Regions from separate parts of the Streptococcus porcinus genome, predicted to be linked through region 2. Evidence: a T-box and tRNA genes for the amino acid it is inferred to sense, from the RefSeq annotation. Region 2 holds a T-box; the other holds one or more tRNA genes.
What was found. A T-box is a leader RNA that pairs with one kind of tRNA and senses whether it is charged. The one in region 2 lies ahead of trpS (tryptophan--tRNA ligase), so its partner is inferred to be a tRNA-Trp.
Positions count from the first base shown of each region.

Region 1: it encodes a tRNA-Trp, which carries the amino acid that the T-box ahead of trpS (tryptophan--tRNA ligase) is inferred to sense. The anticodon was not compared.

Region 1 covers NZ_LR594036.1:59,969-75,997, reverse strand. The annotation lists gene FGK96_RS00530 (ArgE/DapE family deacylase) at 1-818, opposite strand, end outside; gene FGK96_RS10530 (hypothetical protein) at 986-1,255, opposite strand; gene FGK96_RS10525 (hypothetical protein) at 1,267-1,440, opposite strand; gene FGK96_RS00520 (pyridoxamine 5'-phosphate oxidase family protein) at 1,624-2,073, opposite strand; gene FGK96_RS00515 (GNAT family N-acetyltransferase) at 2,275-2,700, opposite strand; tRNA gene FGK96_RS00510 (tRNA-Leu) at 3,025-3,108, opposite strand; tRNA gene FGK96_RS00505 (tRNA-Gln) at 3,131-3,202, opposite strand; tRNA gene FGK96_RS00500 (tRNA-His) at 3,211-3,283, opposite strand; tRNA gene FGK96_RS00495 (tRNA-Trp) at 3,295-3,365, opposite strand; tRNA gene FGK96_RS00490 (tRNA-Tyr) at 3,371-3,451, opposite strand; tRNA gene FGK96_RS00485 (tRNA-Phe) at 3,469-3,541, opposite strand; tRNA gene FGK96_RS00480 (tRNA-Met) at 3,565-3,638, opposite strand; tRNA gene FGK96_RS00475 (tRNA-Ser) at 3,650-3,739, opposite strand; tRNA gene FGK96_RS00470 (tRNA-Glu) at 3,745-3,816, opposite strand; tRNA gene FGK96_RS00465 (tRNA-Ile) at 3,828-3,901, opposite strand; tRNA gene FGK96_RS00460 (tRNA-Gly) at 3,941-4,011, opposite strand; tRNA gene FGK96_RS00455 (tRNA-Val) at 4,021-4,093, opposite strand; rRNA gene rrf (5S ribosomal RNA) at 4,108-4,223, opposite strand; rRNA gene FGK96_RS00445 (23S ribosomal RNA) at 4,430-7,334, opposite strand; tRNA gene FGK96_RS00440 (tRNA-Ala) at 7,735-7,807, opposite strand; rRNA gene FGK96_RS00435 (16S ribosomal RNA) at 8,030-9,578, opposite strand; partial or broken gene FGK96_RS00430 (IS30 family transposase) at 9,996-10,891, shown strand; gene rplQ (50S ribosomal protein L17) at 11,163-11,549, opposite strand; gene FGK96_RS00420 (DNA-directed RNA polymerase subunit alpha) at 11,564-12,502, opposite strand; gene rpsK (30S ribosomal protein S11) at 12,550-12,933, opposite strand; gene rpsM (30S ribosomal protein S13) at 12,951-13,316, opposite strand; gene rpmJ (50S ribosomal protein L36) at 13,334-13,450, opposite strand; gene infA (translation initiation factor IF-1) at 13,476-13,694, opposite strand; gene FGK96_RS00395 (adenylate kinase) at 13,814-14,452, opposite strand; gene secY (preprotein translocase subunit SecY) at 14,594-15,898, opposite strand; gene rplO (50S ribosomal protein L15) at 15,915-16,029, opposite strand, start outside.
Region 2 covers NZ_LR594036.1:2,142,360-2,158,388, reverse strand. The annotation lists gene rlmH (23S rRNA (pseudouridine(1915)-N(3))-methyltransferase RlmH) at 105-584, shown strand; tRNA gene FGK96_RS10410 (tRNA-Arg) at 644-717, opposite strand; tRNA gene FGK96_RS10405 (tRNA-Glu) at 895-966, shown strand; tRNA gene FGK96_RS10400 (tRNA-Asn) at 1,005-1,078, shown strand; gene FGK96_RS10395 (YfhO family protein) at 1,105-3,693, opposite strand; gene FGK96_RS10390 (ATP-binding cassette domain-containing protein) at 3,750-5,369, opposite strand; gene FGK96_RS10385 (YitT family protein) at 5,448-6,320, opposite strand; T-box leader at 6,445-6,671, shown strand; gene trpS (tryptophan--tRNA ligase) at 6,714-7,736, shown strand; gene guaB (IMP dehydrogenase) at 7,947-9,428, shown strand; gene FGK96_RS10370 (GRP family sugar transporter) at 9,590-10,450, shown strand; gene recF (DNA replication/repair protein RecF) at 10,512-11,603, opposite strand; gene yaaA (S4 domain-containing protein YaaA) at 11,605-11,982, opposite strand; gene yfmF (EF-P 5-aminopentanol modification-associated protein YfmF) at 12,298-13,545, shown strand; gene yfmH (EF-P 5-aminopentanol modification-associated protein YfmH) at 13,542-14,825, shown strand; gene FGK96_RS10345 (helix-turn-helix domain-containing protein) at 14,875-15,924, shown strand; gene pgsA (CDP-diacylglycerol--glycerol-3-phosphate 3-phosphatidyltransferase) at 15,940-16,029, shown strand, end outside.

The DNA of each region.
Region 1 (16,029 bases), 2.1 Mb from region 2:
ATAACTGCAAAAACCTCTTGCATTAATGCCTGATTGTCAAATTCAGGAATAGTTCTAGCATTAGCTTCAAAATTAGCATACTCCGGAATAGAATTGACTTGGCTACCACCTGTCACTAAGGTAATATTATGGAAAGTTTTCCCCAATACTTCATTTACAATTTGATCTGACTTCTGAGTAATTCTCTCTGAAATCTTAGTCATAGCTAGTAAGAGATGTTCGATGGCATTATTGCCCAACTCCGGCGTTGAAGAATGTGCAGACGTTCCCTTTGAGGTAACCTTATAATTAAGAGACCCTTTATGTCCATACACAACTCCAATGTTACAAGGTTCCCCAATTAGTACTGCCTCAACATCATCCAAATACCCTAAATCCGTCAATTGAGCAGAGCCAAGTTCTCCAACCTCTTCACCAACAGTTGCTAATAACTTCACTTTTCCTTTAAATTGTTGAGATTCATAGATTTCAATAAAAGCAAGAATCAGCGCTGTCAATCCGGCCTTCATATCTGATGCTCCTCTTCCCCAAATAACATCTTTTTCAATATACCCTGAAAATGGGGGATAAGTCCAATCCTCAACATTACCAACACTAACAACATCCATATGTCCTGATAAGGCAAGCACAGGCCCAGATCCGTTTGAAATCTCTGAAATCAGACTGCTTCTTCCTTCAGAATAGGTCACTAGTTGCGAATGAATACCATGCCTTTTTAAAAGATCACGATAATACATAGCAACTTGCTCTTCATTGCCATTTTCTGATCCAATTTGAATAACATCTTGTAGAATTTTGATATATTCTTGTTTTTCCATGGTGGATTATCCTCTTTTCTGACTACATTATAGCACATCCTTAGGAATAGGCTTTATTTTGAATTCATACGAGAGAGAGTTCTGATTTGAAGCTTCCTTTACTTATGCCTGTTAGAGCATGTTTATGATATGCTTTCTAGAAAGGAAAATAGTTTAACTTCTTTTTGCTAATATGGATACATAAGGTCTTGCCCATAAAGTTGCCATAAGCGTCCTCCAGCGAAGGGTAAATGATAAGCACTGGAAATTGATTGAGGCAGGCCATCACCTGGCATCGGAATAAAATCAGAACTTACTTTAAGGTAAACACCTAACGCAAGCACCAAAACACTTAACAATAGGACATTTAATTGGCTACCATAATGATTGATAGCCTGAACCCTCTGGAGCAAACGATCATAACAGTTGATAAGTAAACCAAATAGAAGCCCTGGCACTAATTGAATGATTATTTTAAACCGTCTAGTTCTACTAATATTTTTCTTACAATTAAAAACTGTAGGACGACAAGTAGCAACATAAAGATTATTGTCAGAAGTCCTAGCGAAGCTTCTAAGATTTCCGACAAAATATTGGGAATGCTCGCAATTGGCGAGGTCCCTAACTGTGATTGCTTTGACATAATAACTCCTAAAGCCATAATATTAGCGTCAACAAGAAAAGACAAAGTTAGTCAACTTTGTCTTTTCTAACAAACTCACTCTTACTAATAAATTCTAGTCTTCGGCTTTTAAGTCTTATTAGCAAATCTTAAACAAATATCAGATCTAAACATATTTAAAAAGCGGAAGTAAAAGTATCTAAACTAGATTGGCTTGACATACACTTCTTCTTGCCTACCAACTGAGAAAATATACTTATGTCCTTGAGTCAAACTATGGTAAAATCCTTCTCCCTTATAAAGGTGAAACACTTGCATACTACTGCCATCATCATCTTTATAAATGTAATCATAGTAAGGATTATTAGCAAAGACCGACTTCAAGTACTTATTTTCAACCGGTCTTGCAACTCCCTCAATACGTATAACCTGTGTCAAATAACCATCTTCTAACATCGCCGTCAAAGCAATACGCTCATCACCCATTAGTTGCTGATAAAAATGTGTCTTTGGACTAGTCATAAAAAATATACCTTCTTCATTAGCAGCAGTTATATGAGCATGCCTAGCATGAGGTTCACCGTCCTGCCCAACCGTAGCAAAAACACCGACTTTCATATCTTCAACTAGAGCCATCATATCTTTTATTTCCATCACACTATCTCCTGTAAGCGCTTTTCTTTAGTATAGCAAAATCATGCTTACTTGTTAAGAAGAAAAAATAATTAGAATACTGCGAAAGAGTGAGCTATTAATACTATCTCCGTATGAATTATAGCGAGAGCTTCATTTGATAACCACTATATCATTGCATTAACGATAAATAAGACTGTCAGCATTATAAGGTTACTATTCTTATAAGTCTAAACGATAGAGATACTCTGAAGTCGTTTCTTTGGCCTTCTTATTCAACCGACCATCAGAAACCGAGATTCGTTTCATGCCTAATTTTTCCATTAATAAATAAGAAGCTTGGTTTTGACTATCACAGTGGGCAATAAAATGTTTAACTTGGAATGTTTCAGAAAAGTAACTTATAGCAGAATGAGCTGCCTCAAAAGCAATTCCTTGATGCCAAAACGGCCTGGCCAAAATCCAGCCAATTTCAACAACATTCTCATCAGCCCTTTTTGTAAGACTCAAACCTCCAACGTGTTTACTATTATAAATAATAGCAAATTCAAGTTCAAACTCCTCTTCCGAATAACATTTCCAATTATATTCACTATTTAATAAAAAGTCCTCAGTTTCTTCAATAGAATCGTTGGGTAAATTAAGCATATACCTATTAGCATCTTTAAGAGATAACTACTACTAGGAGACCTGAGAGCCTTCTTCTAGATACAAAAATTCCGATCTCATTTATAATTTATAAGATTAATCATTATGTATTATCAAAATAAATCCCCTATAACAGCATAACATATCCAACAATAATGAAGAAGCAACAGTATTGAAAATAATCAGAAAAACCACATCCAAATTAGCACAATATCTCTAAAAATCATCTTAGGAAAGTTATAAATAAGAATTGATAACTACAGTTTACTTAGATAGTGAATGAATACAAAAAAGACAAGGCCTAGAAACCTTGTCTTTTTTCTATACCGGCGGCCGGGGTCGAACCGGCACGTCCGTGAGGACACTGGATTTTGAGTCCAGCGCGTCTGCCAATTCCGCCACGCCGGCATTTCAAATTTTCATTTAAAAACTGGGGTAGCTGGATTCGAACCAACGCATGAGGGAGTCAAAGTCCCTTGCCTTACCGCTTGGCTATACCCCAATAAAATAGGCGAGTGATGGGAATCGAACCCACGAATGTCAGAGCCACAATCTGATGTGTTAACCACTTCACCACACCCGCCATATTTCTAACACGGGCAGTAGGAATTGAACCCACACTGAAGGTTTTGGAGACCTTAGTTCTACCTTTAAACTATGCCCGTTAGGATGGAAAGAGAGGGATTCGAACCCCCGAACCCGAAGGAGCGGATTTACAGTCCGCCGCGTTTAGCCTCTTCGCTATCTTTCCATAATATTAAATTGTAATGGCGCGAGACGGAATCGAACCGCCGACACATGGAGCTTCAATCCATTGCTCTACCAACTGAGCTACCGAGCCATGATAAATACAAATAATGTCTATTGCGGGAGCAGGATTTGAACCTACGACCTTCGGGTTATGAGCCCGACGAGCTACCTAGCTGCTCCATCCCGCGATAATCTTTAAAGGAGGATGTGGGATTCGAACCCACGCACGCTTTTACACGCCTGACGGTTTTCAAGACCGTTCCCTTCAGCCGGACTTGGGTAATCCTCCATATATAGTCCGTACGGGATTCGAACCCGTGTTACCGCCGTGAAAAGGCGGTGTCTTAACCCCTTGACCAACGGACCATATGTTTTAATGGGCACGAGTGGACTCGAACCACCGACCTCACGCTTATCAGGCGTGCGCTCTAACCACCTGAGCTACGCGCCCAAGCTACAGTATAAATGTATAGCTTGGTAAAAACTATAAAGCGGGTGACGAGAATCGAACTCGCGACAACAGCTTGGAAGGCTGTAGTTTTACCACTAAACTACACCCGCTTAATACTATGGGAGTTAACGGGTTCGAACCGCTGACCCTCTGCTTGTAAGGCAGATGCTCTCCCAGCTGAGCTAAACTCCCATCGAGTGGTCTAAGCTAAGCGACTTCCGTATCTAACAGGGGGCAACCCCCAACTACTTCAGGCGTTCTAGGGCTTAACTACTGTGTTCGGCATGGGTACAGGTGTATCTCCTAGGCTATCGTCACTTAACTTATGATTGAACTGTATTCGAACTTAAATCTTACTGAAAAAGTTAAACTTCCTTGTGTGCAACCACACAGCCTCAATTCCCTATTTTCATACAGATTTTTTAACGTTCTCACTACTTAAGATTAGTCCACTCAAAATTGAATAACTATATCTTATCAAGAACTCTACCTCTTTGTCAATAAACGTGTGACAACTATTTCTTATCTTTGGATAAGTCCTCGAGCTATTAGTATTAGTCCGCTACATGTATCACTACACTTCCACTTCTAACCTATCTACCTGATCATCTCTCAGGGCTCTTACTGATATTAAATCATGGGAAATCTCATCTTGAGGGGGGCTTCGCACTTAGATGCTTTCAGCGCTTATCCCTTCCCTACATAGCTACCCAGCGATGCCTTTGGCAAGACAACTGGTACACCAGCGGTAAGTCCACTCTGGTCCTCTCGTACTAGGAGCAGATCCTCTCAAATTTCCTACGCCCGCGACGGATAGGGACCGAACTGTCTCACGACGTTCTGAACCCAGCTCGCGTGCCGCTTTAATGGGCGAACAGCCCAACCCTTGGGACCGACTACAGCCCCAGGATGCGACGAGCCGACATCGAGGTGCCAAACCTCCCCGTCGATGTGAACTCTTGGGGGAGATAAGCCTGTTATCCCCAGGGTAGCTTTTATCCGTTGAGCGATGGCCCTTCCATGCGGAACCACCGGATCACTAAGCCCGACTTTCGTCCCTGCTCGAGTTGTTGCTCTCGCAGTCAAGCTCCCTTATACCTTTACACTCTGCGATTGATTTCCAACCAATCTGAGGGAACCTTTGGGCGCCTCCGTTACCTTTTAGGAGGCGACCGCCCCAGTCAAACTGCCCGTCAGACACTGTCTCCGATAGGGATTGCCTATCTGGGTTAGAGTAGCCATAACACAAGGGTAGTATCCCAACATCGCCTCTAACGAAACTGGCGTCCCGTTCTCAATGGCTCCTACCTATCCTGTACATGCGGTACAGATACTCAATATCAAACTGCAGTAAAGCTCCATGGGGTCTTTCCGTCCTGTCGCGGGTAACCTGCATCTTCACAGGTACTAAAATTTCACCGAGTCTCTCGTTGAGACAGTGCCCAAATCATTACGCCTTTCGTGCGGGTCGGAACTTACCCGACAAGGAATTTCGCTACCTTAGGACCGTTATAGTTACGGCCGCCGTTTACTGGGGCTTCAATTCAGATCTTCGCTTGCGCTAAACCCTCCTCTTAACCTTCCAGCACCGGGCAGGCGTCACCCCCTATACATCATCTTACGATTTAGCAGAGAGCTGTGTTTTTGATAAACAGTTGCTTGGGCCTATTCACTGCGGCTGTCATCGCTGACAGCACCCCTTCTCCCGAAGTTACGGGGTCATTTTGCCGAGTTCCTTAACGAGAGTTCTCTCGATCACCTGAGGCTACTCGCCTCGACTACCTGTGTCGGTTTGCGGTACGGGTAGTATGTAGTTAAACGCTAGAAGCTTTTCTTGGCAGTGTGACATCACTAACTTCGCTACTAAACTTCGCTCCCCATCACAGCTCAATGTATCAGGTATAAGCATTTGACTCATACCACACCTCACTGCTTAGACGTGCTCTTCCATTCGCACGCTTTAGTTAGCCTTCTGCGTCCCTCCATCACTATACATACTAGTACAGGAATATCAACCTGTTGCCCATCGAATACACCTTTCGGTCTCTCCTTAGGTCCCGACTAACCCAGGGCGGACGAGCCTTCCCCTGGAAACCTTAGTCTTACGGTGGACAGGATTCTCACCTGTCTTGCGCTACTCATACCGGCATTCTCACTTCTATGCGTTCCAGCACTCCTCACGGTATACCTTCTTCACACATAGAACGCTCTCCTACCATTACTATTACTAGTAATCCACAGCTTCGGTAAATTGTTTTAGCCCCGGTACATTTTCGGCGCAGGGTCACTCGACTAGTGAGCTATTACGCACTCTTTGAATGAATAGCTGCTTCTAAGCTAACATCCTAGTTGTCTGTGCAACCCCACATCCTTTTCCACTTAACAATTATTTTGGGACCTTAGCTGGTGGTCTGGGCTGTTTCCCTTTCGACTACGGATCTTAGCACTCGCAGTCTGACTGCCGATTATATCTACTTGGCATTCGGAGTTTATCTGAGATTGGTAATCCGGGATGGACCCCTCACCCAAACAGTGCTCTACCTCCAAGAGACTTAACATCGACGCTAGCCCTAAAGCTATTTCGGAGAGAACCAGCTATCTCCAAGTTCGTTTGGAATTTCTCCGCTACCCACAAGTCATCCAAGCACTTTTCAACGTGCCCTGGTTCGGTCCTCCAGTGCGTTTTACCGCACCTTCAACCTGCTCATGGGTAGGTCACATGGTTTCGGGTCTACATCATGATACTAAGTCGCCCTTTTAAGACTCGGTTTCCCTACGGCTCCGTCTCTTCAACTTAACCTCGCATCATAACGTAACTCGCCGGTTCATTCTACAAAAGGCACGCTCTCACCCATTAACGGGCTCGAACTTGTTGTAGGCACACGGTTTCAGGTTCTATTTCACTCCCCTCACGGGGTGCTTTTCACCTTTCCCTCACGGTACTGGTTCACTATCGGTCACTAGAGAGTATTTAGGGTTGGGAGATGGTCCTCCCAGATTCCGACGAGATTTCGCGTGTCTCGCCGTACTCAGGATTCTGCTAGGGCTCAATTCAATTTTAAATACGAGGCTGTTACTCTCTTTGGCTTACCTTCCCAGGTAATTCTTCTATTAAATTAAAGTCCCACGTCGCAGTCCTACAACCCCGAGGAGTAAACTCCTCGGTTTGCCCTCCTGCCGTTTCGCTCGCCGCTACTAAGGCAATCGCGTTTGCTTTCTCTTCCTGCAGCTACTTAGATGTTTCAGTTCACTGCGTCTTCCTTCTCATGACCTTTATAGTCATGGATACTAACCATTAGTTAGTGGGTTCCCCCATTCGGACATCTCTGGATCAGCGCTTACTTACAGCTCCCCAAAGCATTTCGTCGTTAGTCACGTCCTTCTTCGGCTTCTAGTGCCAAGGCATCCACCGTGCGCCCTTATTAACTTAACCTTATTCCAGTCTTTCGACCTTCTTATTTTTTAATATGTTCGCGTTTATCTTTTTTTCGGTTTATTTCTTGTTACTTTTCTACAATCATTTGTATGATCGTGGAATTTGATATAGTTATTCAATTTTCAATGGACTATTATGATATTAAGAACCGTTACGACTTGTCGTAAAACTTGCGTAAAATAAGGAACAAACCAGTGATGTGTCTTCAGACACGAGATGGTTTTGACTTATTTCTAGTAAGTTTAGGTTCGTATTCAAATATCATTTATCTAGTTGAACACGAGATTAATTTCTTAGGAAAATAGATAACCTTCCTTGTGTGCAAGCACACTGTGTCAGATTCCTAATTTTCTACAGAAATTTCGGCAAGCCGAACATCTCTTTGTATCCTAGATAATGGAGCCTAGCGGGATCGAACCGCTGACCTCCTGCGTGCAAAGCAGGCGCTCTCCCAGCTGAGCTAAGGCCCCGACTAATAAACTGGTTGTTACATTATTAGTGGTGGTACTATTCTATTACGTGAAGCTTAATTGTATTCGAACTAAAATCTTAGTGAAAAAGATAAATTTCCTTCTGTGCAAGCACACAGCGTCAATTTCCTATTTTCATACAGATTTCTTAACGTTCTCATGACTTAAATAAGACCTCTCAAAACTAAATAAGACATGACCAAACGTCTTCCATTTCCTTAGAAAGGAGGTGATCCAGCCGCACCTTCCGATACGGCTACCTTGTTACGACTTCACCCCAATCATCTATCCCACCTTAGGCGGCTGGCTCCTAAATGGTTACCTCACCGACTTCGGGTGTTACAAACTCTCGTGGTGTGACGGGCGGTGTGTACAAGGCCCGGGAACGTATTCACCGCGGCGTGCTGATCCGCGATTACTAGCGATTCCGACTTCATGTAGGCGAGTTGCAGCCTACAATCCGAACTGAGATTGGCTTTAAGAGATTAGCTTGCCGTCACCGGCTTGCGACTCGTTGTACCAACCATTGTAGCACGTGTGTAGCCCAGGTCATAAGGGGCATGATGATTTGACGTCATCCCCACCTTCCTCCGGTTTATTACCGGCAGTCTCGCTAGAGTGCCCAACTTAATGATGGCAACTAACAATAGGGGTTGCGCTCGTTGCGGGACTTAACCCAACATCTCACGACACGAGCTGACGACAACCATGCACCACCTGTCTCTCCTGCCCCGAAGGGAAATCCTATCTCTAGGACGGTCAGAAAGATGTCAAGACCTGGTAAGGTTCTTCGCGTTGCTTCGAATTAAACCACATGCTCCACCGCTTGTGCGGGCCCCCGTCAATTCCTTTGAGTTTCAACCTTGCGGTCGTACTCCCCAGGCGGAGTGCTTAATGCGTTAGCTCCGGCACTAAGCCCCGGAAAGGGCCTAACACCTAGCACTCATCGTTTACGGCGTGGACTACCAGGGTATCTAATCCTGTTTGCTCCCCACGCTTTCGAGCCTCAGCGTCAGTTACAGACCAGAGAGCCGCTTTCGCCACCGGTGTTCCTCCATATATCTACGCATTTCACCGCTACACATGGAATTCCACTCTCCCCTTCTGCACTCAAGTTTGACAGTTTCCAAAGCGAACTATGGTTAAGCCACAGCCTTTAACTTCAGACTTATCAAACCGCCTGCGCTCGCTTTACGCCCAATAAATCCGGACAACGCTCGGGACCTACGTATTACCGCGGCTGCTGGCACGTAGTTAGCCGTCCCTTTCTGGTTAGTTACCGTCACGTAATGGATTTTCCACTCCCATTACCGTTCTTCTCTAACAACAGAGCTTTACGATCCGAAAACCTTCTTCACTCACGCGGCGTTGCTCGGTCAGGGTTCCCCCCATTGCCGAAGATTCCCTACTGCTGCCTCCCGTAGGAGTCTGGGCCGTGTCTCAGTCCCAGTGTGGCCGATCACCCTCTCAGGTCGGCTATGTATCGTCGCCTTGGTGAGCCTTTACCTCACCAACTAGCTAATACAACGCAGGTCCATCTCATAGTGGAGCATTTGCCCCTTTTAAGTAGATGACATGTGTCTTCTACTTTCATGCGGTATTAGCTATCGTTTCCAATAGTTATCCCCCGCTATAAGGTAGGTTACCTACGCGTTACTCACCCATTCGCAACTCATTAGACTGGTGCAAGCACCTGTCCTCTGCGTTCTACTTGCATGTATTAGGCACGCCGCCAGCGTTCGTCCTGAGCCAGGATCAAACTCTCATTTTAGTTTGAACTTACTCGTTCTTTTTCTGTCGCTGACAGATTTATTGCTTTTTTGATTGACGGGTAATATGTCTTGCATATCACCCTCACGTTTGGTTTTTTCTTGTCTTATTCAGTTCTCAAAGGTCTTGAATCTCTTACGAGACAACTATTTTATTCTATCAGCTATCATCTTCTTTGTCAATATCTTTTTTCAATTTATTTGGCTTTGATGATGACTGGGTTGCTCTTTTAGCAACTTTATTAGTATACCCACCTTTTTACACTTTGTCAAGGTCTTTTTGAAAAAAATTTAAATTATTTTATAAGCTTTTTAAAAGTGAAAGTTCTAAGATGAAGTTAGCCACTCAGACTATTAAAAAACACCACAGAGAGACATAATATCATTTACCGCAAACACATTAAAGGGAGCCTGCTGAGATACAAGCCTATTATAAGCCAAAAGAAAAACATTTAACACTAGCTAGTAGAAGAAATATTGAACGATGGCTTAAAGAAGAGTATTCAAATCGTGAAATAGCTAGTAAGATTAGCAAAGGCTCCTCAGATCATTCACAATGGAGTAAAATGTGGACTAGTAGGACAATTGATTCGAAAAGGAAAAATTGTAACTATCTACTCTGCGGTTAAATCACAAAATGATTACGAGTCAAAGAGGACTCAATCTGTAAAAAAGGTAATTGCTGGAACCAATCTTAACGAGACAATTTGTCATTATATGAAACTAAAACTTTCTCCTGAGATGTTGTAAAAACAAGAAAAATAAACGTACCTATTTCAACTATCTATTACTGGATTCATCATGGTTACTTAGGGGTGAATAAATCTAATATGCTTTATCCAAGAAGACCTCAATTCCTAAAAAGAAAATCAGTAAGAATTTTGAACCTGCAGAAACATCGATTGAAAAAAAGACCTACGATTATTAATGAAAAGCTTGAAAATGGAGATTACGAAATTGATACTGTCATCCAAACAAGAGATAAGAATAATTGTTTATTAACCGTAACGGATAGACTTAGTCGACATGAAATTATTCATCTCATACCCGATAAGTTCGCACAGTCAGTTAGCGATGCCTTATGTAGTATACTCAAGCAACACAAAATACTTTTCGTCACTGCCGATAATGGCTCAGAATTCGTTCGACTTTCTGAGATATTTAATCATGAGAACATTTCCCATGCTCACCCTTATTCATCACGGGAACGTGTCACTAATGAAAATTGGATTAATGATTACCCTAAAAATATTTTGCTACAAATCTCCGGTTGATTTTTTACTTAATGGCTAACTTAGACTTGAAATTTACTAAGCTATTTAAAAGCCAATTTAAGACGATTTTGTTCAACTTAGTTCATAGAGGTATTAGTAAGCGCCTAAGAGCTCTTATCGGGCTTTTTAGACATAACAAAACGCCTGCTTGCGAAATCCCTCTAAAACTAGATGCATTTCGTAAACAAGCGTTACCCTAACAATATGATGAGTGTTCCCGCTAGGAAGTATTCCTAGCGGTAGACCAGAGCTAGACTAAGAACGAAATAAAGAACGTTCCACCATCATAACACTCAACAAAATTGATAAAAATTATACTAATTCAATAATTGCCATTGGAGCAGCATCTCCACGGCGTGGTTCTGTTTTAAGAATACGTGTGTATCCACCATTACGTTCAGCGTAACGAGGTGCGATATCATCAAAAAGTTTTTGAAGAGCTGTTTTAGATGAATATTTATCTGTTGCTTCATCATAGTTTTCTGATGCAATTTCATTACGTACGTAAGCAGCTGCTTGACGACGAGCATGAAGATCACCACGTTTACCTAAAGTAATCATTTTTTCAACTGTTTTACGGATTTCCTTTGCACGTGCTTCAGTTGTAACAATTGTTTCGTTGATTAATAAATCAGTCGTTAAATCACGAAGCATTGCTTTACGTTGTGAGCTAGTGCGTCCTAGTTTACGGTAAGCCATTTTGTCCTCCTATATTATTTATCGTTTTTTAGTCCTAAACCTAAGTCAGCAAGTTTAACCTTAACTTCTTCAAGACTTTTACGTCCAAGGTTGCGAACTTTCATCATTTCAGGCTCAGATTTTTCTGTTAAATCAAATACAGTGTTAATACCTGCACGTTTTAGACAGTTATATGAGCGTACGGACAAATCAAGCTCCTCAATTGTTCGGTCAAGTACTTTTTCATCGTTCACTTTTTCAGTTTCTTTCATAACATCCGTTGCTTTTGCAACTTCTGTTAAATCTGTAAAGAGATTCAAGTGTTCGATTAAAACTCGAGCAGACAGACCTAATGCATCTTCAGGAATGATTGTTCCATTTGTCATGATTTCAATTGTTAATTTATCAAAGCCATCATTACTACCAACACGGGCAGGCTCAACTTGATAATTAACTTTTTTAACTGGCGTGTAGATAGAATCAACAGCCAATGTTCCTACAGGTGCATCATCTTTTTTATTACCTTCTGCAGGGACATATCCACGCTTTTTAGCAACAGTCATGGTTGCTTTTAGTGAATGGCCTTCAGCGATAGTAAAGAGATAATGATCTGGGTTAACAAGTTCAATGTCGCTATCTGTTAAAATATCACCAGCAGTTACTTCTGCAGGTCCTTCAACATCAAGTTCGATCATCTTTTCGTCTTCTACGTAAGATTTTACTGCAAGGCCTTTAACATTAAGGATAATTTGCATAACATCTTCACGTACACCTGGGATTGTATCAAATTCGTGTAATACTCCATCAATTTTGATTGATGTAACTGCCGCACCTGGTAAGGAAGACAAGAGTACACGACGAAGTGAATTACCGAGAGTTGTTCCGTAACCACGTTCTAGCGGTTCGATGACAAATCTGCCGTAATCTTTATTTTCATCAATTTTTGTTATTGTTGGTTTTTCAAACTCAATCATTTTTTCACCCCTCGAAACGAAACTTGTGTACTATATAGTAATTATGATTATACACGACGACGTTTTGGAGGACGAGCACCGTTATGTGGTACAGGAGTCACGTCACGAATTGCAGTCACTTCAAGACCTGCAGCAGCAAGTGCACGAATAGCAGATTCACGACCTGAACCAGGGCCTTTTACAGTAACTTCAACAGTTTTTAGACCATGTTCTTGTGCAGATTTTGCAGCAGCTTCAGCAGCCATTTGAGCAGCAAAAGGAGTTGATTTACGAGATCCTTTGAAGCCAAGCGCACCAGCTGATGACCATGCAAGAGCATTACCATGAACATCTGTAATCATAACAATAGTGTTATTAAATGTAGCGTGAATATGGGCAACACCAGATTCGATGTTCTTTTTCACACGACGTTTACGTGTTGGTTTAGCCAATTTTTTTACCTCCTATTTTATTTTTTCTTACCAGCAATCGCAGTAGGTTTACCTTTACGAGTGCGAGCGTTGTTTTTTGTGTTTTGTCCGCGGACAGGAAGTCCACGACGGTGACGAATTCCACGGTATGATCCGATTTCCATCAAGCGTTTGATGTTTAAGTTAACTTCACGACGAAGGTCACCTTCAACTTTGATTGAATCGATTTCGCGACGGATTGCATCTTCTTGGTCACTTGTTAAATCTTTAACACGGATATCTTCAGAAATACCAGCAGCAGCTAAGATTTTTTGTGATGTTGCAAGACCAATACCGTAAACATAAGTAAGTGAAATTACTACGCGTTTATCATTTGGAATATCAACTCCAGCTATACGAGCCATTTTTTCTCCTTTCTATATTATCCTTGACGTTGTTTGTGTTTTGGATTTGTTGGACAAATCACCATAACACGACCGTTACGACGAATAACTTTACAGTATTCGCAAATTGGTTTAACCGATGGTCTTACCTTCATGTTTTAATCCCTCCAATTATTTCGACTATTTAAAGCGGTATGTGATGCGTCCACGTGTTAAATCATACGGACTCATTTCTACAGTAACACGGTCACCTACTAAAATACGAATGTAATTTTTACGGATTTTCCCTGATACAGTTGCTAGAATTTGGTGCCCATTTTCTAATTCAACAGTAAACATTGCATTTGGCATTGTCTCTACAACTTTGCCTTCAATTTCAATCACGTCTTCTTTTGCCACGCAAAAGCACCCCCTAAATTTCGATTTGATGTCCTCTGAGCACAGAGGTAACAATTATAAGTCAGACTAGCCTATTATAGCACTTCACTTCAACTTTCGCAAGTTTTTTGAGAGAAAAATCATAGACTATCGATAACTTCTTTGATATCAACAAAAACTTGTGGTATTTCTTGATCACCTTTAATATCATGGACGATACCTATTTTACGGTAGTGATCAATGATTGGTTGTCCTTGCGCGATATTCACATCTAGACGACGTTTGACGGTCTCAGGCTTATCATCCTCACGTTGGTAATAATCATTTTCATCATAGTTACCAGCTGGTGGATTAAAGACTTTATGGAAAGTTTCGCCAGTTTTCTTATGGATAATTCGACCACTCAAACGTTCAACTAGAGATTCTGGGTTAACATCAATATTAATAACACCATCAAGTCTTAAACCTAAAGATTCAAGCGTTTCATCTAAAGCATGAGCTTGCTCGATAGTCCGTGGGTAGCCATCCAACAAGAAACCTTTTGCTTTGATGTCTTCTTGTGAAAGGCGCTCTTTAACGATACCGTTTGTAACTTCATCTGGTACTAAATCACCTTTATCAATATAAGATTTAGCTAATTTTCCCATTTCAGTTTGGTTAGCCATCGCTGCACGGAACATGTCACCAGTTGAGATATGAATAACACCAAATTCATCAACAATTTTTGATGCTTGAGTTCCTTTTCCTGCTCCTGGTAAACCCATAATTAAAAGATTCATGTCAGTCTCCTCTTTGACTAAAAATAGTAAAAATGAATAACTTCATTTTGTGTTTTTGTTTTCAAATGATAATAAGAAATCTAATCAAGTCTTACTATCACCTGAAAACAAAATAGAAGGTTGACAATGTCAACCTATATTCTATTCTGCTGTATTCATAAATCCGACATACTTTCTTTTTAGAAGGTAGCCTTCAAGTTGTTTCATTCCTTCAATTCCTGTCGAAATCAAGATGAGCAAGCTTGTTCCCCCTAAGGCAATGCCTGAGGAGAGGTTCAATGTTTGCTGTGCCGCAATTGGAACAAGAGAGATAAATGCTAAGAAAATAGAACCTAAAGTGGCCAATTTTTTAAGCAAGGATGACATATATAATTCTGTTTCACGTCCAGGTCGAACACTTGGAATATAGGACGAATTCTTCTGCAGATTTTCAGCTGTTTTCTCAGGATTAACTTGTACAAAAGTATAGAAGAATGAGAATAATATAATCAAAAACGCATAAACGATCATACCAGTCGGAGACTGATAATTTAAAATATCTTGCAGTTTTGTTAGCCACGGAATATCTCTTCCATTTTGAAAGAAAGGAATAAGAGTACTTGGAATGGTTGTAATCGAGCTAGCAAAGATAACGGGAATAACGCCTGCTGGATTAACTTTTAAAGGAAGATACGAACTTGTTGGTGCACCCTGAACAAGTTTTGTATATTGGATTGGAATTTTGTATTCCGCTTGTTGAACAAATGTTGTAAAGAAGACAATAGCTAGTACAGCAAAAATTAAGATTCCAACAATAAGGTATGATGATTGAATATCTCCTGCCTTAATGTTCACAAAATAATCTTCATATACTGTAGCAATTGCATTTGGAATTGATGAAATAATACCTGCAAAGATAATCATCGAAACACCATTTCCAAACCCCTTATCTGTGATTTGTTCTCCTAACCAGGTCACAATAACACTACCTGTTGTTAACAAAGCACCAATTAATAAATATGTTTTAACATTTGGTGTTGAAACTAAAGCAACATTTGACAAGCTATTAAAACCTGCCGTGATCCCAATCGATTGAATGAAGGCTAGTCCCAAGGAGATATAACGTGTCGCTTGATTTAACTTACGACGACCTACTTCACCTTGTTTACCCCATTCAACAAATTTGGGTAAAATATCCATCTGTAATAGTTGAACAACGATAGATGCCGTAATATAAGGACTTACCCCCATAGAGAAAACAGAAAAGTTTCTCATAGCATTACCACTAACCAAGTTCAACATATTAAGAAAGGGAAGTTCACTCAATTGCTCTAAGCTCTTTGCATTAACACCAGGAACAGTGATATGTGTCCCAATACGGAATATGAGAATAATAAAGATTGTATACAATATTTTTTGTCTTACCGTCTTTATTTTTAGTGCATCTTTAAGTATTTTTAAGAACATAATGAGTTACCCCTCATTAAATGACTTCGATTGAACCACCTTTAGCAGTAATTGCTGCTTCAGCAGATTTTGAGAATTTAGCTGCTTTGACAGTCAATTTTTTAGTCAATTCACCGTTACCAAGAATTTTA
Region 2 (16,029 bases):
GAAAAGTTTTCAGAACTATTGATAAGTCCTAGATTAAGAGAAAAAAATGGGAAATATTTTTGTGGATAAATCATTTTCTTAGAGGATATGGTACAATGTTTTTTATGAAAGTGAAAATAATAAGTGTGGGGAAACTCAAAGAAAAATATTTAAAAGATGGGATTACAGAATACCAAAAAAGGCTATCCCGTTTTTGTCAATTTGAAGTAATTGAACTTATTGATGAAAAGACACCTGAAAATGCTAGTCAAGCTGAGAATACAAAAATTTTAGCAAAAGAAGCTGAACGTATTCAAAAAAAGATAGGATCCAGAGATTTTATTATAGCACTTGCTATTGAAGGCAAACAATTTCCTTCAGAAGTATTTAGTCAGCAAATTACAAATATTACAGTCCAAGGTTACTCCAATATTACCTTTATTATTGGCGGTAGTTTAGGACTTGATGCTTCTTTGAAAAAAAGAGCTAATGTGTTAATGAGCTTTGGGCTACTGACTCTCCCTCACCAATTAATGCGTTTAGTTTTAGTTGAACAAATTTACCGTGCATTTATGATTCAAGAAGGGAGTCCTTATCATAAATAATAGTGTTTCACATGAAACATAAAAAAACATCATGACCTATAAAGCATGATGTTTTACTTTGATCCCAGCAGGATTCGAACCTGCGACCGTTCGCTTAGAAGGCGAATGCTCTATCCAGCTGAGCTATGAGACCTTAACTCCCTTATTTTAACAGAAACTAGGTGTTTCTGTCAATGCTAATAACAGGAAAGATAGCTTCCTCAAAAAAATTGAAAAACTTTTGAAATTTTTTTAAAAAAGTTATAGACAAAACCAAAAGTTCTGATATAATAATAAGAGTGTTAAGGAAAGTATTCCTTATAAACCTTAAGGTCCGTTGGTCAAGGGGTTAAGACACCGCCTTTTCACGGCGGTAACACGGGTTCGAATCCCGTACGGACTATCATAATTGCTGAGAAGCAATTTTTTTTATAACAATTTTCCGGCATAGCTCAGTTGGTAGTAGCGCATGACTGTTAATCATGATGTCGTAGGTTCGAGTCCTACTGCCGGAGTAAATAAAGTAAATTTAAATCAGCCCTTAATTATAGGGCTGATTTTTTTGACGTATTAGTTTTAAAATAAACTGAATAGAGAATATAACAAAAGCTACTAATGATAGTACAAGACCTTGTTTAAAACCTTTAGGAATAAAAGTTAAATAAATTTTTCCTTTTCCTTTAGGAACATCTATAGCCATAAATCCTTTTTGTGCTTTTCTAATTACAATTGGTTTATTATTATGCTTAGCACTCCATCCTTGATCGTACGGCAAGGTCAACAGAATTGAAGAATCTTTAGTTGTCTGATAGTCCAAACGTAGTCTATTTTGTCTTTGACTAAGGCTAACTTTGCGGTTTTTAATTATAGAAAGTGCCTTTTTATAGTTATCAATATCTAGACCATAAAAATGTGGGGAATCAAAGGAAATAGATTTATTTTTGGGAAATATAATATAAATATCAGCAACCTGTTCATCCTTAAAATAACCTAAATCAAAAAAGGTAAATGTATTATCTGTTGTATAGTGACTTGTTTTACCGTTAATAGTAATCAATACATCTTTTTCTTGTCGATTTTCAAAGGATACATTTGGTAAACTTAAATACATTTGTTTATTTTCTGGAATCTTAAGACGATAGCTTACAACAGTATCTTCAGCATTAGGTTCTGCTTTGTTAGAAATCTGCTTACCTACCATTTTTCCTGTCGACTTCAACTCAGCACTTTGTTCTGTAAAGTAGGTGTAATCCTTACCAGAGAGCCTATTTAATAAGCGGGTCTGATTGTCTAATGTATTAACAGTAAAGTTAGCGTCAACGAATTTTCCATTAGTCATAATAGCAAGTGGGAGGGCATAGTTATTTTTATAGAGACTAACCCTATCGATTTGATTAACCTTTGTAAAGCCAAATTTTTTATTATCAGATTCACTTAAATTATACTTAACTGCAAATAAGCTATCAGCAATTAAAGTGTTATTTTGATATCTTAGGTTTAGATTAGTTCCTTCTGATTTGAATCCAAGCCTATCAAGAACTCTACTTGATAGACGATTTCTGATAGATGAAAATTGAGAAATACCATGATAATTGAATTTCATACTATCATTCCCTGTTTGGGGAATGATACGCTCAGTTCTGTAAAAATCTGTGTCAACTTCATTTTGTTTCTTTACTAAGTTATCAATTTCTTGTAAATTTCTATTATAGCCTTGTCGAGTGGGGAATACCCATTCTTTTTCCAGGCCAGTAATAACATAATAGGTATTTAAGGTGCTTTCTAGAGTTGTAAAGATAAGTGTAAATATAATGATAATAATGATAGGGAACTTAAATTCTTCTAGACTCAATAATATTATAGTGTAGGCTGTTAAAAAAGCGATTGTTAAAAAAAATAAACTGGGTGTCAAAAAAGAATAGTGCTCTAAAAATAGATAAGGACTAGCTAGAGATAAACTAATAATCGTAAAGGCAAAAACAATTTTATTAATAGATAATTCTTCGATATGAGTGAGTGTTTCACATGAAAGTAATACCAATAGGAGCGGTATAGTCCAAGCATAGCGATGTAGAAACATATTCGGCGCATGCATTGCTTGCCAAAATAAATCAAGAGGTTGAAAATAATAACTCAGACAGATAATGACAATAAAAATTAAATATGCAAACTTCACCTGCCACTTAATTGACTTCACTGTAAAATATAGAGCAGTAAGTAGTAAAGGTAGTAAACCTACAAAAATCATGGGAATAGCATTAAATTTTGTCGTATCGTAAGTTCCTATAACGTACTTTGACAGTAAATCAAGAGACCAACTATTTTCAGTTATAAGTTTTGAAATAGGTGTAAACTTTTCTCCTTGATTGCGTAAGTCCAAATATGTAGGTAAAAGCATAAACGAGGCAGACAAGGCAGAAAGAATAGAAATGTTTACAAATCTTAAAAATGTTTTGACACGCCCTTTACAAGTCTCTTGATTTAGTAACTGTATAAGTAAATATATTGTCAAAAAGATAGAAACCATATAGGCAAAATAATAATTTTGAATAAATAAAATAGTAAGCGTAAAATAATAGCAACCAATTTTTTGATTGATGAGTCGGTGTAAACCGAGGATAATTAGAGGAATTAGTATAAATACATCCAGCCAAGTGTTAATTTCCAGTTGACTAGTTAAAAAACTCATTAAGGCAAATGAAGTAGATAGAGTTAAGATAAAATATGGCTTTACTTTACTGTAAATATTATGTAAAGAGAAGTAGGTTGATAGACCGATTAAACCAAATTTTAGTAAGGTAAATAAGTAGATTGCATCCGGCATTGACCTCAAATTAAAGAAATAAACAAATGGAGAAAAGAAACTCCCAAGGTAATAGCTAATTAATGCATAAAAATTGAGCCCTAAACCACTTGTAAAGGTATAAAAGATACTATCTGAGCCATGTAAAATATTTCTAAGAGTTTGAGCAAATATAACATATTGATGAAATCCATCACTGGCTAAAATAGTTTTACCACTTCCCCAATAAATTCCTTTTGAAAGTAGAACTATAAACATGATTAGAGTTGGAAGGGTAAAACTTGCTAGATAAACTAATAGTGTAGAAATATGTTTTTTTTGAATCATAGCTTATTCTTTCTAGTTGGTGATAAAAAACAATAAGGCGTCACCGCCTTATTGTTCTATTTCCAAAGTTCAGCAACCTTTGCCTGTACTTCTTGATTTTCAAGGAATTCATCATATGTTTCATCAATCCGATCAATGACTCCATTTTTTGAAATAACTACGATATGATTTGCGATTGTTTGAATAAACTCATGATCATGACTAGCGAAAATGACAGATTCTTTAAAGTCTTTAATGCCATCATTTAAGCTAGAAATTGATTCTAAATCCAAATGATTAGTAGGATCATCTAAGATTAAAACATTTGACTTTAAGAGCATGAGTTTAGATAGCATAACACGTACTTTTTCTCCACCAGAGAGAACGTTAACAGATTTTTTAACTTCGTCTCCTGAAAAGAGCATACGACCAAGAAAACCACGTAAGAAAGTATCGTCATCTTCCCCTTTGGCAGCAAATTGTCTCAACCATTCTAGAATAGATTCTCCAGATGCAAAGTCTTTTGAGTTGTCTTTTGGTAGATAAGATCGGCTTGTGGTAACTCCCCATTTAACAGTTCCCTCATAATCGATATCGTCCATTAAAGCACGCATTAAAGCGGTTGTTTGAATGTCATTTTGCCCAATTAATGCAACCTTATCGCCCGGACGAAGAATAAAATTAATATTATCAAGTATTTTTTCGCCATCAATTGTGACTGATAGATTTTCAACTGTTAAAAAATCATTTCCCATTTCACGCTCGGCCTTAAAGTTGATAAATGGATATTTACGACTTGAAGGAACAATTTCCTCTAATTCAATCTTATCAAGCATTTTTTTACGAGACGTTGCTTGTTTTGATTTCGATGCATTTGCTGAGAAACGAGCAACAAACTCTTGTAATTCTTTAATTTTTTCTTCTGCTTTAGCATTTCGGTCAGATTGTAAACGTGCTGCTAGTTCGGAAGATTGTTTCCAGAAATCATAATTTCCTACATACAGTTTAATTTTTCCAAAATCCAAGTCTGCCATATGGGTACAGACTTTATTTAAGAAGTGTCGATCGTGTGATACAACAATTACTGTATTTTCAAAATCAATTAAGAAGTCTTCGAGCCAAGAAATTGACTGAATATCAAGACCATTAGTAGGTTCATCTAACAAGAGAACATCAGGCTTACCAAATAAAGCTTTTGCTAAGAGAACTTTAACTTTATCACCATTTGCTAACTCACTCATTGTTTGGTAGTGTAACTCTTCAGCAATATTTAAGTTTTGAAGTAACTGAGAAGCTTCACTCTCTGCTTCCCACCCGCCAAGCTCTGCAAAAATACCTTCTAATTCAGCAGCACGAACACCATCTTCTTCTGAAAAATCTTCTTTCATGTAGATAGCATCTTTTTCTTTCATGATATTATAGAGTTGTTCATTTCCCATAATAACAACATCAATAACACGCTCTTCTTCATAATCAAAGTGGTTTTGACGAAGAACAGAAAGACGTTCATCTTGACCCAGAGAAATATGACCGGTAGATGGTTCCACATCACCAGCTAGAATTTTTAAGAAGGTTGATTTTCCTGCACCATTTGCGCCAATCAACCCATAGGTATTACCAGGAGTAAATTTAATATTAACTTCATCAAAAAGTTTTCGGTCACTAAAACGTAGTGATACATCAGAAACTGTAAGCAATTCGTCACCTCATAATTATTTGTCTAAATCCCATTGTATCTAAAAACCCCTCTTTTTTCAATTGGAAAGGGGCTTGTTTTACATAGGGAGTAGAATATCTTCATCTTCTCTTTTATATTGTTTTGTGACACTAAATCCGCGTCCCATAACTTGTGCTGCAGGCATAACAACTAAAAATGCAGTATCATCAATTTCGAGTATTTTTTCTTGTAAACTAGGTAGTTCATAGGTTGAGACAACAGTCATCAACATGACTTTATCAGAAGTTGTATAACCACCACGAATTGGAATTTTAGTAACCCCGCGATCCATCACTTTTGTAATGTAATCTTTAATGGTTAAATATTCTCTTGAAATAATCATTATATTTTTTGAGGAATCGAAACCATTTTCCATTACAGAAATAACGTAACCAATTACTAATAGACCAATTGTTGAATACATAACATCATCAGCACTTAATGACATAAATCCCATCAAGACACTAATACCGTCGACAATCGTCATTGCAACGCCTAAAGTTAGAGGTGAATGTTTATGTAAAATTTGAGTTAAAATACCGGTACCCCCAGTTGAAGAATTTCCCCAAAATACCATTCCTAAACCAATTCCGACAATAATTCCTCCAAAAATTGCTGCTAATAATTGATTATGAGTTAGAGTAGGTAAAAAACTTGTAAACCTGATGGCAATAGGATAAATCCATGATCCATATAGTGTTTTAACAAAAGTTTGTTTTCCTAAGAAAAAATAACATAAGAGCAATAAAGGGATATTACTAACCATTAAAAAAAGCGATGGGCTAATTCCAAGAAGTTCTTTGATAACAACTGAAATTCCGACCATACCACCTGAAGCAATATTATTATGGACAAACATTGTATTAAAACCTATTGCAGTAATAAAAGACCCTAATGTGACATATAGGATATCCCTTACCTTTTTTTCCATTAGCAGTTTTCTCCTTACATTTATTAATAAAAAGACTAGAGCAACATTATCTCTTAAAACTCCCTTATGAGTCAAGCATATTTTTTAAAATAAAAGGAAGTTGACAAATATTCTAAATTTTCATAGAATGGTTGTGAATTAGAAGAGTAGCTTTTAGCGTGTTTTTAGAGAGCTAGTGGTCGCTGTGAACTAGTAACACAATTAGTGAAATGGGCTGATGGACATTTTTGTAAGGAAACAATAACTTACGGGATTGGCACACCTTATTGTGCTGCTTCTTAATCCGAGAAGACAGAGATGATATTTTAGAATATCAACTGAGGTGGCACCGCGACTAATAACGCCCTCACGCAAGTTTTTGTGTGGGGATTTTTATATGTGAAAAGGAGAAAAATGAAAAAACCAATTATTTTAACTGGCGATCGACCGACTGGTAAATTACACTTAGGTCACTATGTCGGAAGTCTAAAAAGTCGAGTTGTTTTACAAAATGAAGCTAAGTATCAAATGTTTGTGTTTCTTGCTGATCAACAAGCTCTAACTGACCATGCCAAGGAATCAGAATTAATCAGAAATTCAATTGGAAATGTAGCGCTAGATTATCTTTCTGTTGGTTTAGATCCAGCAAAATCAACTATTTTTATTCAAAGTCAAATTCCTGAATTAGCAGAATTGACGATGTATTATATGAATCTTGTTTCCTTAGCAAGATTGGAACGTAATCCAACAGTGAAAACAGAAATTGCTCAAAAAGGTTTTGGAGAAAGTATTCCTAGTGGTTTTTTAGTATATCCAATTTCTCAAGCAGCTGATATTACAGCATTTAAAGCAAATCTAGTTCCAGTTGGCAATGACCAAAAACCAATGATTGAGCAAACTAGAGAGATTGTTAGAAGTTTTAATTTTACTTATAAAACGGATTGTCTTGTTGAACCGGAAGGACTATATCCCGAAAATGAAAGTGCGGGTCGCCTACCTGGTTTAGATGGTAATGCAAAAATGTCTAAATCGCTAGGAAATGGTATTTACTTATCTGATGATGCAGATACCGTACAGAAAAAAGTTATGAGTATGTACACTGATCCAAATCATATAAGAGTAACAGATCCTGGGCAAATTGAGGGCAATATGGTATTCCACTATCTTGATATTTTTGGTAGAGAAGAAGACCAAGCTGATATTCAGGCGATGAAAGAGCACTATCAAAAAGGTGGTTTAGGTGATGTAAAGACTAAACGCTTCTTATTAGACATTCTTGAACGTGAATTGACACCTATTCGTGAGAGGAGATTAGAATATTCACAAGATATGGGTGAAGTTTTTAGAATGTTAGAAAAAGGTAGTCAAGATGCTCAAAGAGTCGCTGCACAGACCTTATCAGAAGTAAAGTCTGCAATGGGGATAAACTATTTTTAGTAAAAGGAGAAGTCAGTTCTAAGGAATTGACTTTTTGCTTATGGTGGGAATCTATTTCTAAAAAAAGAAGAGAGAAATTATGAAATAAAACAACTTATAGACATATAAATTATACTCTATTTATTGACAAATCTATTTAGCATGATATGATAGTAACAACAAAAATGACTAGGCTAAAACCATGGAAAACAAAGAAAGAGGATTATTTGAATGTCGAATTGGGACACTAAATTTTTAAAAAAAGGCTTCACTTTTGATGATGTACTACTTATTCCAGCTGAAAGCCATGTTTTGCCAAATGAAGTTAACATGCAAACAAAGTTAGCTAAAAATTTAACATTAAATATTCCTATTATTAGTGCTGCTATGGATACTGTTACTGATAGTAGAATGGCCATTGCTATCGCGCGTGCTGGTGGATTAGGTGTTATCCATAAAAATATGTCAATCATTGAACAGGCAGAAGAAGTCCGTAAGGTAAAACGTTCTGAGAATGGAGTTATTATTGATCCATTTTTCTTAACTCCAAATCATAAAGTTGCTGAAGCTGAAGAACTTATGCAACGTTATAGAATTAGTGGTGTTCCTATTGTTGAAACAATGGGGAACCGTAAATTAGTTGGTATCATTACAAATCGTGATATGCGTTTTATTAGTGATTATGATTCACCAATTTCTGAACATATGACAAGTGACAAATTAGTAACTGCAGAAGTTGGAACAGATTTAGCAACTGCAGAACAAATTTTACATCAGCATCGTATTGAAAAATTACCGCTGATAGATGATAGCGGTCGTTTATCTGGTCTTATCACAATTAAAGATATTGAAAAGGTTATTGAGTTTCCTAATGCTGCTAAAGACACTTTTGGCCGCTTACTTGTCGCTGCTGCAGTTGGTGTTACTTCAGACACTTTTGATCGTGCAGAAGCTTTATTCGAAGCGGGTGCTGATGCGATTGTAATTGATACAGCTCACGGACACTCAGCAGGTGTTTTGAGAAAAATTGCTGAGATTCGTGCTCACTTTCCTGACAAAACACTTATTGCTGGAAATATTGCAACTGCTGAAGGGGCACGCGCTTTATATGATGCGGGTGTCGATGTAGTAAAAGTTGGAATTGGTCCTGGTTCGATTTGTACGACGCGTGTTGTTGCAGGTGTTGGGGTACCTCAAGTTACAGCAATTTATGATGCAGCAACTGTTGCTAAGGAATATGGTAAAACGATTATTGCTGATGGTGGAATTAAATACTCAGGTGATATTGTGAAAGCTTTAGCTGCTGGTGGAAATGCTGTTATGCTTGGTTCCATGTTTGCTGGTACTGATGAAGCTCCAGGTGAGACAGAAATATTCCAAGGACGTAAATTTAAAACCTATCGTGGAATGGGATCCATTGCAGCAATGAAAAAAGGCTCTAGTGACCGTTATTTCCAAGGTTCAGTTAATGAAGCTAATAAATTAGTTCCCGAAGGAATTGAGGGCCGTGTAGCCTATAAAGGCGCTGTTTCAGATATAGTCTTCCAAATGTTAGGTGGTATTCGCTCTGGAATGGGTTATGTAGGCGCAGCTTCTATTAATGATCTCCATAATAAAGCACAGTTTATTGAAATGTCTGGTGCAGGACTTATTGAGAGCCATCCTCATGACGTTCATATTACAAATGAAGCACCAAATTACTCTGTGCATTGATTTATAGACAAAGCTAAGTATATTTCTTGGCTTTTTTTGGTCTTGTTTCTTATTAAATTTTAAGATATAATATTTTTCTAGGTTAATTTAACCTAAATTTTGTCAATGTGCTTGTCACAATTGTAAAGCAATTGTCAAGTTCATTGTAAAGGAGCAGTATAGTGGAAGGTATACTTTTTGCACTAGTACCAATGGTTGCATGGGGAAGTATCGGTTTTGTTAGTAATAAAATTGGTGGTAAACCTAGTCAACAAACTTTTGGTATGACATTAGGTGCTGTTTTATTTGCTATTATGGTTTGGATAGTAAAAAGACCCGAAATGACAAGTCAGTTATGGATTTTTGGCTTTTTGGGTGGTTTTCTGTGGTCTATTGGGCAGACAGGGCAGTTTTATGCAATGAAACATATGGGGGTTTCTGTAGCAAATCCCCTATCAAGTGGTTCTCAGTTAGTTTTAGGAAGTTTAATTGGAGTCCTTTTATTTGGGGAATGGACACAAGCTTATCAGTATATTTTAGGATGTTGTGCCTTAATCCTATTAATCATTGGTTTTTATTTTTCAAGTAAAAAGGATAAAGATGTTCAAAAGGCAGAATTACATCATTATGGGAAAGGTTTTAGATCTTTAACTTATTCAACTATTGGCTATGTTTCCTATGTTGTCCTTTTCAATAACATTATGAAATTTGATCTCATTTCAGTTCTTCTACCAATGGCTATTGGAATGGTATTTGGAGCGAGTTTATTCATGTCATTTAAACTTAGTTTTGATACCTATGTTTTAAAAAATAGTTTAGTTGGAATTATGTGGGGGATTGGAAATGTCTTTATGCTTTTAGCTGCATCTAAGGCGGGATTGGCAATTGCCTTTAGTTTTTCACAATTAGGGGCTATTATTTCCATTATTGGTGGTATTATTTTTCTAGGTGAGAAAAAATCGAAACGCGAGATGCGTTGGGTTATATTAGGAATTATTTGCTTTATTGCTGGGGCTATATTATTAGGAATTGTTAAAGCTTAATAAATATAAAAAGACGAGGTTTCTTCAACCTCGTCTTTTTATATTTACATTGGTAATAGCATTAAAAGCTAATTGTTCCTTGACTAACATAAAATGTTTTAATATCCGGTGGTAAGCTTGAAAGATGTTCTAGGCTTGTCGTAGTGATAAAGGTTTGAACATGTTCCTGAATGATAGTTTCAAGTAATTTTGTTTGCCTTAGATTATCAAGTTCACTCATAACATCATCTAATAGTAAAATAGGATTTTCCCCAGTTAGCTCTTTCATTATGCTTACTTCAGCCATCTTTAAAGATAATATCAAACTACGATGCTGTCCTTGACTGGCAAAATTTGCATCCATGTCATTAATATAAAATAAAATATCGTCACGATGCGGGCCAATACTTGTATTTTTTTTTAACATATCTTTTTGTCTATTATGTAGCAAGGCCTCCATAAACCTTTCTCTAATTGACTCTTTTGACTTTAGTGCAATAGAGGATTGATAGCTTAATTTTAATTGTTCTAACCCATCTGATATGGCAAAATGGTGTCTATGAGCTTCTTGTTGTAAAGCTTCAATGAATTGCATACGTTGCTGAATGACCCGTGTGCCATAGTCAGCTAATTGTTCATCTAAGACATCTAAAAAATCCTTATTGATAGAAACAGCTGTTTTAAGATAGGTATTTCTTTGCTTTAAAACATAGTTGTATTGAGATAAATCTGATAAGTAGACAGGTTTAATTTGTCCCAAATCAATATCAATGAATTTGCGTCTTAGACTAGGAGCTCCCTTTATAAGTTGTAAATCTTCTGGAGCAAATAAAACAACCTTCATATTACCAACATAATCAGATAATTTTGCTTGTTTTAAGGAATTAATTTTGGTGATGCGTCCTTTTTTAGTTAAGGTAATTTCTAAACTGATAACGCCACTTGTTCTTGCTATTTTTCCATAAACCTTTAAATCATCTTTTAAGAAGTGAATTAACTCCTTGTCAGTTCGAGTTCTGTGGCTTCTAGTTAAGGCGATGAAATAAATTGCTTCTAAAAAATTTGTTTTTCCTTGGGCATTGTTTCCGATAAAAACGTTTAGTCCTGGGACAAATTTTGTTTGTATTTGCTCATAATTACGATAGTTTATTAAAGTTAATTCTTTTAGCCACATATTACATACCAGGGAATCGAATAGGTTTTTGCTTGGCTTTTAGAGGCTTTTTCTGTTTTGATGAAGTAAGTTGTTTTTTGTTGGCTTTATTTATTTCTTTAACTCGTTTTGCGAGTCGTTCTTTTTCAAAAACTTCTGCCTTGAAGGTTTCTTTTTCAAGGGATGTTGGTTCAATTAAATGAATAATGGTTTGATGGCTTGGAATTTCGATACTATCGCCAACTCGAAGTTTTTTTCCACGCCGCTTTTCATCTTGACCATTAAATAAAACAGTAGTTTCAGAGAGAAAAGCTTTGATAGCTCCTCCACTTTGTATTATGCCTACTTCTTTTAATAGGGCTTGTAAAGTAATAAATTCTGTAAAAAGTTTATAGTCCATTATTATTCTCCAATTGCTAATTCAAGTCATTATAGCATAAATTAGTGGTAATTAATATTATTCAAATTAGTAGAAATATTTTGGTTAATATTATTACATAAAAGAGCGATTATATGTTATAATATTTTCAGTATTTTTAAGAATAAAGCCCTAAGAAATAACGTAATACAATTTTATTTCTTAGGGCTTTTATGATGAATCTATAATGACATCATGTTCTCTTGCCACAAGATGAGAAAAAATAAGTTTTACTTAAATCAATTGGTCTAAAAATGGTATAATTTAAGGAACTAGTCAAATGAGTAAGGAAAAACTATGAAAATCGTTGAAGGTGTCCAATTACATCTTATAAAAACAGAGAAATTTAAAACCAATCATATAACTTTAAGATTTTCTGGTGACTTTAATCAGAAATTAGTCGCAAAGAGAGTCCTAGTTGCCCAAATGTTGGCGACAGCTAATGATGATTATCCTACTGCTAAGCTTTTTAGAGAAAGATTAGCTGAGTTGTATGGTGCAAGTTTATCAACAGAGGTGTCTGTTAAAGGTAAAGTGCACATTGTTGATATTGACATTACATTTATTCAGGATAAATACAGTTTTCAAGGTGAAAAACTATTAGAAGAAATTATCCTTTTACTCAAAGGAATTCTTTTTTCACCTTTACTTTCGGTTGCTCAATACCAACCAAAAGTTTTTGAAGTTGAAAAGACTAACTTAATGAATTATATTGAGTCTGATAAAGAAGATTCTTTTTACTATAGCTCGTTACAACTCAAAAAACTCTTTTATCATAATCAAGATTTACAAATATCAAAGTATGGATCTGTGGAACTGGTCGATAGAGAAACAGCATATACTAGTTATCAAGAATTTCACAAGATGTTATTAGAAGACCAAATTGATATCTATATTTTAGGGGAATTTGATGATTATAAAGTTGTTCAACTTTTCCATCAATTTCCATTTGAAGGGCGTCAAAAGGAACTTTTTTATTATTATCATCAGGAATATGCCAATGTTGTTTCGGAAAAAATTGAAAATAAATCCTTAAACCAATCCATTTTAGATTTAGCTTATTATTTCCCAGTTGATGTATTTAAAGAAGATTATTATGCTTTATTAGTTTTAAATGGTTTACTAGGATCTTATACCCATTCTTTATTATTTACCAAAGTAAGAGAAAAAGAAGGTATTGCTTATAGCATTGGCAGTAGTTTAGATAGGCATACTGGGTTATTAGAAATTTTTGCAGGTATTAACAAAGGGGATAAAGCGCGAGCTTTACAACTAATTGTTAAAGAAATGAATGATATCAAAATGGGAAGATTTTCTAGTCATTTAGTTGAAAAAACTAAGGTTATGCTACAGACAAATGGGAAGCAGTCAGAAGATTACTGTAAAGCTTTAATTGATAGTTCATATATAAAATCCTATGTGAATCCTGACTTTAGCCTAGAAAAATGGTTGACTGGAATAAGAGCTGTAAAGAAAATGGATATTATAAAAGCAGCTAATAAATTGAAATTACAAGCAGTATACTTTTTGGAGGGGAATAAGTGACACAGTTAAAAAAAATAACCTATCCCAGAGTAGATGAGAGTATCTATCAAGTAGAATTCAAAAGTGGGTTTCAAGTTTTTTTTATTCAAAAACCAATGTTTACAGAAAAAACTGCGTTGTTGACAGTTCATTACGGATCACTTGACAACTCCTTTACAGTTAGAAATAGAAAATATTCCTACCCTGAAGGAATTGCCCATTTTTTAGAACATAAGGTTTTTGAGGATGAAAAAGGACAAGATGTTTCACATCGCTTTACACAGTTTGGGACAGAAGTAAATGCTTTTACAACCTTTGATAAAACTTCTTACTTCATTTCTGCTAGTAATCACTTTACAGAGTCGTTAACTTTGCTTCAAGAATTTGTAATGTCTGCATACTTTACAGAAGCATCTGTTGAAAAAGAGAAAAAAATTATCGCTCAAGAGATTGATATGTATATGGATGATCCTGATTATCAGTCTTATATTGGTATCCTACAGAATCTATTCCCTGATTCTTATCTGTCAAGAGATATTGCTGGAAGCCGACAATCAATTGAAGCTATCAGGGTCGCTGATTTAGAAAAAAATTACAAACAATTTTATCATCCATCAAATATGACTCTTATCGTGGTGGGAGACATTAATGTCGAAGAAACCTTTAAGTCAATTGAAGAATGTCAAAATCGTTTAAAAAGACGAAAACCTGCTAAGCCGACCATTTCTCCTTTACCCTATCATCCAATAGTAAAAACCAGTTCTATCAGTATGGATGTTTCTACACCTAAATTAGCAGTTGGCTTTAGAGGAAAAAAACTTCCTAAAGATATTTCATTATTAGAATATAAAATTGGCCTGCGTTTACTTTTATCTATGCTGTTTGGATGGACATCAAAAACTTATCAGACTTGGTATGATGATGGAAAAATAGATGATTCGTTTGATATTGAAATTGAAATACAGGCAGATTTCTCCTTTATTTTGATAAGCATGGATACCAGTGAGCCTATTGCGATGTCTAGTAATATCAGAAAAAAAATCAAAGATTTTATGAAATCAAAGGACATTAATCAAAATCATCTAACCCTTTTAAAGAAAGAAATGTTTGGTGATTTTATGCAAAGTTTAGATTTTATGGATCAATTTGTAAATCAGTTTAACATTTATTTATCTCCTCAGAATTCCTATATGGATATTCCGCAAGTCATCGAAAAAATTAGTCTTGAAGAGATATTACTTATAGGTCACGATTTTTTTGAGTCTGCGGAAACCTCTGATTTTACTGTCTTTCCTAATTAGCATATATTTTGATATAATAGAAATAATATTTTAGTGTTGAGGTACCTGTATGAGAAATCAAACTTTGGGCGAGTTTCTGAGAGAATCGCGAGTTAACAGAAAAGTTACTTTGGATGAGATTGAAGATAAAACTGGGATATCTTCTCATTACTTATTGGCTATGGAATTAGATCAATTTAAAATTATTCCAGAAGATAAAATAGATTCTTTTTTAAGTCAATATGCGAGTATGGTGTCGTTAGACTTTGAAATGATAAAGAAAATGTATTTGGAACAAATATCAAATACTCAGTATCATGAAAAACCTAGTATTACTCAGCAGGTTGAAGAAAAATTAAGTCAAAGACGAGAACCGTTTGTTTTTCCTCTAAAATCTGAACTGAGAGTCTCTGAGCCAAGTGTTTCGGCTAATAAAGAAAATAATTTTAAGAAAAAGGAAACAGATGTTGAGGCGAGTGCTTTAGCTGATGATAATCAGGAAGAAAAAAAACGTGATAGTTTATTGGCAGATAATCACAGAGATAGAGAGGTTTCGCGTTTAAGTCGCTATCAAGAGGATCATAAGAAATCAAAATCTATTTTTTCAGTAATCTTGTTAGCTGTTATCGCCTTAGCTGTGTTTGCTTTTGTTTTCTTTGCTGTTTGGCAGCAATTTTCAAAAGAAAACAATCTTACTCTTGATAAGGTAAAGAGTGTCTTAATGAAAAAAGATGAAAACAAGGCTTCAAGTTCTAAAACTCCTGAGGTGTCAAGTCAATCAAGTAGTAGTGAAAAGAAAACTGTTATTAAGACAGAAGGGCAAGACAATTATCTAGTAGCTGATATTCAGAAAGCAAAGGATACTGTCGAAGTTTCGGTTTCGTTAGCTGGTGCTGAGAGTGCTTGGATTTCATTATCAAATTCAGATATTGGTGAAGCCGGAACAACTCTTACTCAAGAAACACCTACTTACACAACCACCTTACCTGCTGATACTAAAGAGTCACTCTTAATGCTCGGTGTTAGAGAAGGGGTCTCAGTCACTGTTGATGGGCAGAAGTTAGACTTAACGCCTATGACAAGTAATGATATTAGTTATATCACGCTAAAAATTCAATAATTTTAAGGAAAAATAATGTTAAAAAAAGAAAATATTCCTAATTTACTAACTGCAATTAGAATTGTGATGATTCCCATTTTCTTAATTGTCACAACCCTTTCACAA